DNA from 3 places in the Bacillus sp. URHA0034 genome. Region 1 is predicted to be linked to each of the others. Evidence: riboswitches for the same ligand, from Rfam matches in the RefSeq annotation. Region 1 holds a riboswitch; each other region holds the start of a gene.
The links. A riboswitch is a leader RNA that binds a small molecule or an ion and turns the genes downstream of it on or off. The one in region 1 is predicted to bind cyclic di-GMP.
Positions count from the first base shown of each region.

Region 1 (2,273 bases):
ATTGTATTTTTCTATAGTATAAAAGATTCCTGTCACTTTGTGAAGAATTATGTCTTATTTTATCGTTTTTTGTCGAATTTCATTTGCGTCGAATTCTAAGAAGTTATGAAATTGAGTGTTTGGCTTATCTTACATGATATTTATGAAAAAGTATTTCTACTACAAAACAAAATGTAATAGAAGTTTCATCCAACCGAAAACTGCAATCCATAACGGAACACTTAAAGACGTACCCCACAATAATCCAACTAATAGATTTCCTTGCTCGTCCATAATTATCCACTCCTATTAATAGTTGTAGACCTCCATTATGCATTTCCAATGTGTTTATACTACTATAAATGAAAACGGTTACAATATCAATGGGGTAAATTGTGGAATCTTGAAAATATTATTGTAGGATTTTGGGGAGCTAAGGGACGGTTCTCCTGCTTCTGAGCAGGAGAACCGTCCCTTAGCTTCGTAACTTAATTTGATTTTAATAGGAATTTAATAGTTTTTAATCTGTTAGTAATAGTTTGATAACATTCCTCCATTATGATTATTACCATAGCAATACGAGGAGGACTATTTGCAAATGATTAAATCTAAATTAATGGGGATAATTTGTTATCTCCGTAAACATCATAAATATAGCTACTATACAGATAAGTGTGTAACATGTGGAAAGACAAAAGATCATGAAATCCCACGAAACTAAACAAATTCAAATTCAAATAACTAGTACCACTGAGGTAAGTAATGTTAAAAGGAATTCCATTACTAAGTGGAATTAAAAAGCAGGCATAAAGGGTCGTTGAAATACGACTTTTTATGCCTGCTTTTTTTCAGTAGGTGTAAATTCTGCCAATTTCACATTCGACAAATCCCGACATGACAAATCTGTTAATATAACTTTGTTACTAGTACTAAAAGGTCGGAAAAAGGCAAACTATATCGAAAGATTGGGACGCAAAGTCACAGATCTAAGGTAATTTTTACTAGGATGGCTGGACTGCCCGGCAAGATAAGGGGAGACTTTTTAGTGTATAAGATTTTTAATGTTTTGTTGTGTGCACTGTTAGTAGTGCAGTTCATTCCTGGATTTGGAGGGACCATCGTTAAGGCATCTGCTGAAGCTGATCTCGTGAACGATGATTTTGAAGCTTCTGATTTGCCAAGCAGCCCAACCAATGTTGCAACAGGAAAAATTGGCAATTATAATGTGTCAATTACAAGTAACAAAGGGGCATCCTGGGTATTTAATCCTAGTGCCAACTATATACAGGTGGCAGATGACCCGCTGCAAGTGAACCACAAGGTTTTAAAGATAGTAGACAATCAAGGTAGTGCTTCCGACCAAGGTGGGTCCACCCGAATCTATAACAACAGTTTTACAAAGCAAACAACGGGAACTGTTGTGGTTGAATATGATTTTATGGGTGACACATTTGGTTCAGGTACTCCATCCAACCGTTTTAGATTGACAAACGCCGGTGTGAATACGGCGATGGTGTCACTTGAAACTTACGGAAACAAACTAATCTATCGTACGTCTGACTCTACTAATCAAACTCCGACTCTAGTAGAATCTTTACAGCCAAAAACTTGGTATCATGTAAAAATCCAGGCAGACCTGGATCAGCAAAAATATGATGTTTCAGTTAGCGGTGGTGCAAATGCTGAGCTTAAGGGCTTACCATTCTATCAATCTGTAACAGATTTTGGAAACTTCGATGTTAACACAGGAAATAGCTCTACATCGACGATCTACTTAGATAACGTTCATATTTATAATGTACCATCTATGACAGAAGTTTCGACTGTTCAAACTGTACCAGTTGCTCCAACCGGATTAGGCGCGTCTGCGGAAGATACAGCTGTTCATCTTTCGTGGAATCCCGTAAGCGATGCGGCTTCTTACAATGTGAAAAGAAGTACAAATGCAGCAGGTCCATTTGATACCATTCAATCAAATGTAACAGAAACGGCCTACCAGGATTCTAGTTTGGAAAATGATACTACTACTTATTATTATGTGGTTAGTGCTGTCAATGAAGCTGGTGAAGGAACAGAGTCGTCTGTCGCTTCTGTGAAGACCGGAACGGTGCCTGTTGAACCTCAACCGGAAGTAGCTCAGGAATATCTTGTCAATGATTCTTTTGATGGCTCTGAATGGCCTACTGCGCCAACGAGCACAACATCTGGGAATATTGGCAGCTATGCCGTTCAAATAACCAGTAATAAAGGTACTGCCTGGGTGTTTAATCCGAACGACAATTATGCACAAGTTG
Region 1 covers NZ_JBWCDK010000002.1:3,304,690-3,306,962, forward strand. The annotation lists cyclic di-GMP riboswitch class I at 916-1,002, shown strand; gene ACZ9EE_RS17950 (pectinesterase family protein) at 1,025-2,273, shown strand, end outside.

Region 2 (2,273 bases), 3.1 Mb from region 1:
TTTTTATTTTTATGATGATACTCTTCAAATATTTCTTCCACTACAAACATATCTGTTTCTTTACCAACAAACTCAACCAAAAGGGATCGACTGAAAGTATTTAGGTCTTGTACTCTTACCTCATCCAAATATACCGAATTACCGACCAAGTTTTGAGAAAACCATTGAATGATCCCTTCTGCCGTTAAGAGCCATTTGAAGCCATTTTGATTATAGATTGGATAAACAGAATACATTTTACGGTTAATGACGGTAAGAATATCCTTTAATTTTGCATCTTCAAAATAATAAAAAACTGGCTTAGTAGCAATGGAAAGGGCAGGCCTTGGTTCATTAATCTTGGAGGCTATCGTTTCAATTTTCTCGACTACGCTCAGGTGTGGTTCAGCAATATAAAACCCTTGTTCAACTTTGTCATGAACAATCGAGTTTCTAAGTCTGCCGAATATTTTTAAATCATCATAATGTTTTCTTATGATGGAATGCATCGGAAAACCTAATCTTAGCAGTTCCGTGTATTTGTCAGTTTTTGCATTTTTAATATTTTTTTGCAGCCAAGTATGAATTTTATTAAAAGCCACTTCAAAACGTTCAGATAATTCATTATCTGTTATTGTTGTCATGCTCTAAACCCCTCTTTTATGTCTTATTAAATATGAATGTTTGATACTATTTTATCTATATACCCAGAATAAAAAAGGAGGAGTCCTAATGATCTAGGAACTCCTGCTTTTATCGTCAATTATCTTGTTCTATTGTCTACAGATTTAATAGGGTCTTACGCTTTTTTCGATCATAGAGTTCTAAAGCAACTAAAAATAACTTTCTTTTCATTAATTCCTGTTCCAACAATCTTAAGTTTTGGTCCCACTTATTTAGTATGCTTACTACATATGCCTCTACGATATTTTCGTCACTAACTTCCTCCAATTCTATATCTAGTGCTTTTTCATAAGTAAGAGCAATCAAAATATAAGCCTCCTAAAATATATTCTATTTTAGGCAGCTCAGCCATCATAGTTTGAAACCTTAGACCTGTAGCTTTGCGTCCCAATCTTTCGAGTGGTTTGCCTTTATCTATCAAATGTTTTAACTAATTAAAGTAAATTAATTATATTACATATATTTCAAATGTTTCAAAATAAAATCACACAAATTTCGACATTAACAGAAAAATTTGAAAATCAATTGGAATTGATTGAAAAAGGAAATATCTTCATGGTTGTTTTTTAGTATATGTAGCTGTACAAATTTATAGTATTGCGATTATAGTAAATTATGATATTATTTTAAAAAAAGAGAGGGGTTATCAAATGAATACAACATACTCACCGACAGCATCAACGAAAACAAGAGCTCTAGTCATCAATGCACTTTTCATCGCATTAACCCTAGTGGCTACAATGTTTATCAATGTAAAGCTCCCCATTATGAGTAACGGAGGACTCATCCATCTGGGTAACGTACCTCTTTTTATAGCAGCCTTGGTTATTGGTAAAAAAACAGGAGCCATCGCAGGCGCTTTTGGAATGGGCTTATTCGATTTAATCTCTGGCTGGGGAGCATGGGCGCCGTTTACCTTTATCATTGTAGGTGCAATGGGCTTTGTAGCCGGTCTTATTTCTGAAAAGGTACCGGGTAAAAGGATCCTGGTCCATTCACTAGCTGTTGTCGCTGCACTGATTATCAAAATCGTGGGCTACTATTTTGCCGAAGTGATCCTTTATGGTAACTGGGTTCAGCCATTCGGCTCCATCCCTGGAAACTTTTTGCAGGTCGTCATTGCCGGTATCATTGTCGTCCCTCTTGTAGGACGCTTACAAAAACGAGCTGGAACGATGTAGTTCTCTGTTGTAGTACCCGTTCTCGCAGGTATAAAACCAATAGTCGCAATAAAAAAAGCGGAGTAATTCATAAATGAATTAGCTCTGCTTTTTTATTGACTCGTGGCTTTCTAATGTAAGACAAATCTGTTACCGTGAAGGTAACGTAACATTTCAGCACTTCTTCCTTGATCCACCATCCTTAACATTCTACCCGAACGAAATAAAAGCTGCCATTGCTTGGCAGCTTCTTTCCTGTTAGTGATAAGCAAGTCCACAAGAACAACGATTTTCTCCAAATAAAACATGATAAGATGCCGGGAATTCCTGATTGACTCTTTGGACTTCCCTAGCAAATTCCCTGCTATCCTCTGGTACCGGCGACAGTGCATCCGCTTTTTCTTGGGTGTCAATATTAGCACCCGGTGGAACGAAACTGTTCGGTGGGAT
Region 2 covers NZ_JBWCDK010000002.1:187,367-189,639, forward strand. The annotation lists gene ACZ9EE_RS03115 (CBS domain-containing protein) at 1-623, opposite strand, end outside; gene ACZ9EE_RS03120 (hypothetical protein) at 760-969, opposite strand; cyclic di-GMP riboswitch class I at 999-1,082, opposite strand; gene ACZ9EE_RS03125 (ECF transporter S component) at 1,314-1,844, shown strand; gene ACZ9EE_RS03130 (LbetaH domain-containing protein) at 2,082-2,273, opposite strand, start outside.
Region 2: another riboswitch for cyclic di-GMP. It lies ahead of ACZ9EE_RS03120 (hypothetical protein); the one in region 1 lies ahead of ACZ9EE_RS17950 (pectinesterase family protein).

Region 3 (2,273 bases), 690 kb from region 1:
TCGGTTGTTAAAGAAGGGGATACTGGAGGTATTGCAGCATTCTCCATTGGGGATTCAGGTTCACTGACACCGATTAACAGCCAAGTATTAGATGGGGCACCACCTTGTTATGTTAGTGTAGACAGCAAAAACCGCATGGTGTTTGGTGCCAATTATCATAACGGGCTTGTGCAATCACATCTCATTAACCAGGAGGACGGAGCGGTTTTACCATATGCCTCAATTAGAGAGCATGAAGGCTCTGGGCCTGATCCAAGGCAGGAAAAGCCTCATAGCCATTATTCAGAACTAACGCCTGATGAAAAATATCTAGTAGTGTGTGAGTTAGGAATTGATGCTGTTATTACATATGCAGTCGCTGACGATGGCACGCTTACAAAGGTAGACCTTTTGCCTTTAAAAGCAGGCAGCGGCCCTAGACATCTTGTCTTTCATCCCAATAGGGACATGGCTTATGTCATGACAGAGTTCAGCTCTGAGGTGATCGTGTTAAATTATCATCCAGAAAGTGGCCGTTTCAGTGAGGTTCAATATATTTCTACATTACCTGAGGATTTTAAAGAAAATAATCAAGGCAGTGCGATTCATATTTCGGCGAATGGACGTTATGTTTATGCGGGGAATCGCGGGCATAACAGTATTGCGGTGTTCAGTGTGGATCCCGGAAATGGTGAGCTTACGTTTGTTGAGCATACTTCGACTGAAGGAGATTGGCCACGGGATTTTGAGATTGATCCGAGCGGGAAGTTTGTGGTGGCTGCGAATCAGGAGTCAGGTAATGTGGTGTTGTATGCAAGAGACGAGGTTTCTGGTCGATTGACATTGATTACTTCTGATATTACGGTACCTTATGGGGTTTGTGTGAAGTTTTTAAATTATTAACCGTACTTAGAAAACAGCTTAACTAATTGTTTAACAATTGGTTAAGCTGTTTTTTTGTGTTATAGGGCATTTATGTACATTTCTCCTTAATGAAAATACTGCGCATTGTGGCAGAATTTTTATAGTACATTGTGAATATTATGAAAAATTACCGCGTAGTACCCCTAATGGTTTGTTTAGTATTTCGAACGCTATAATCTGCTTTTTAAAATTTTCTAAGGAATATTACTTAGGATTTGATATAAAATCCCTTATTTCATCAATGGAAAGTCCTAGATTTTTAGCTTCATTAATTAGTGCTAACCATTCACTATCTAGTTCTTTTTCAGCATTAGTTAATACGGACACAATTTACCCTCCTAAAAATGTTACTATTTTTTAGGTAACTCAGCCATCCTAGTTAAAAACCTTAGACCTGTAGCTTTGCGTCCCATTCTTTCGAATGGTTTGCCTTTATCTTGTATAGTATTAAAGTGTTAGAGTTTTAAAGCATTAAATATTTAAATCACTATACTAATAGTACTATAGTCTTCTTTCAATCTAAATGAAAAAATTTCCAAAACTTTCGACAAATTTTGTAAATTACTTAGTAGTAGTTAAGAAGTTTTAAAACACATTTCTCACAAGTAACCTGACCTAATTCAATGAATTTAATTTTTCTCAGGGTTTTCCTTTTAATTTTTCTTTCCGAGTTAAATTCTAGACCACACACACAACAGTTAGAGTCTTTCACTATGTGTACCTGATCTCTTTCTTCTATTAATGGATAGATCATGACTTCCCTTCTTTTCTAGGTATTTGTTCCTAACAAAGAACAATATATGTTCATTATAAAGAATATGTAGAATTTTGTAAATAAAATTGCAGGATTTTGTTTTACTACCTGGGCATCTAAATTATTGTTCTTCATAAAGAACAATGGTAATATAAAAATTAGATGATTATAAAAATACTAGGAGAAGGAAAAAATGAGTGACCAACGGATTGAGAAGAAAAACTCACAAAGAGAACCCACTTTATTTAAATTACTACTAATTACTTTATGGGGACTATTTTTATTATTAAATACATGGACGGAAAGTATCGAGAAGCTAATGTACCTACATACCTTCGGATTTAAATGGATACCTAACCCTGACTTTTCCTCATTCCTTATTTTTAATGATATTACATTGGTTCATTCTGAATTTATTAAAGTAAAATCAGGCCATTTTATTGGTTTTGGAATATTGGATTTTCTTCTTTTCACCTTAATAAAAAATCATAAATACTCCGTTGGATTAGCTTTGTCTTTTGCTTTTATCACCGAGTTCTTCCAATTGTTTTTCGGCAGGGATGGCAGATTTTATGATCTGATGATTGATTCATTCGGGATATTTTTTGTATATTTT
Region 3 covers NZ_JBWCDK010000002.1:3,999,473-4,001,745, reverse strand. The annotation lists gene ACZ9EE_RS21275 (lactonase family protein) at 1-882, shown strand, start outside; gene ACZ9EE_RS21270 (anti-repressor SinI family protein) at 1,108-1,230, opposite strand; cyclic di-GMP riboswitch class I at 1,261-1,344, opposite strand; gene ACZ9EE_RS21265 (VanZ family protein) at 1,851-2,273, shown strand, end outside.
Region 3: another riboswitch for cyclic di-GMP. It lies ahead of ACZ9EE_RS21270 (anti-repressor SinI family protein); the one in region 1 lies ahead of ACZ9EE_RS17950 (pectinesterase family protein).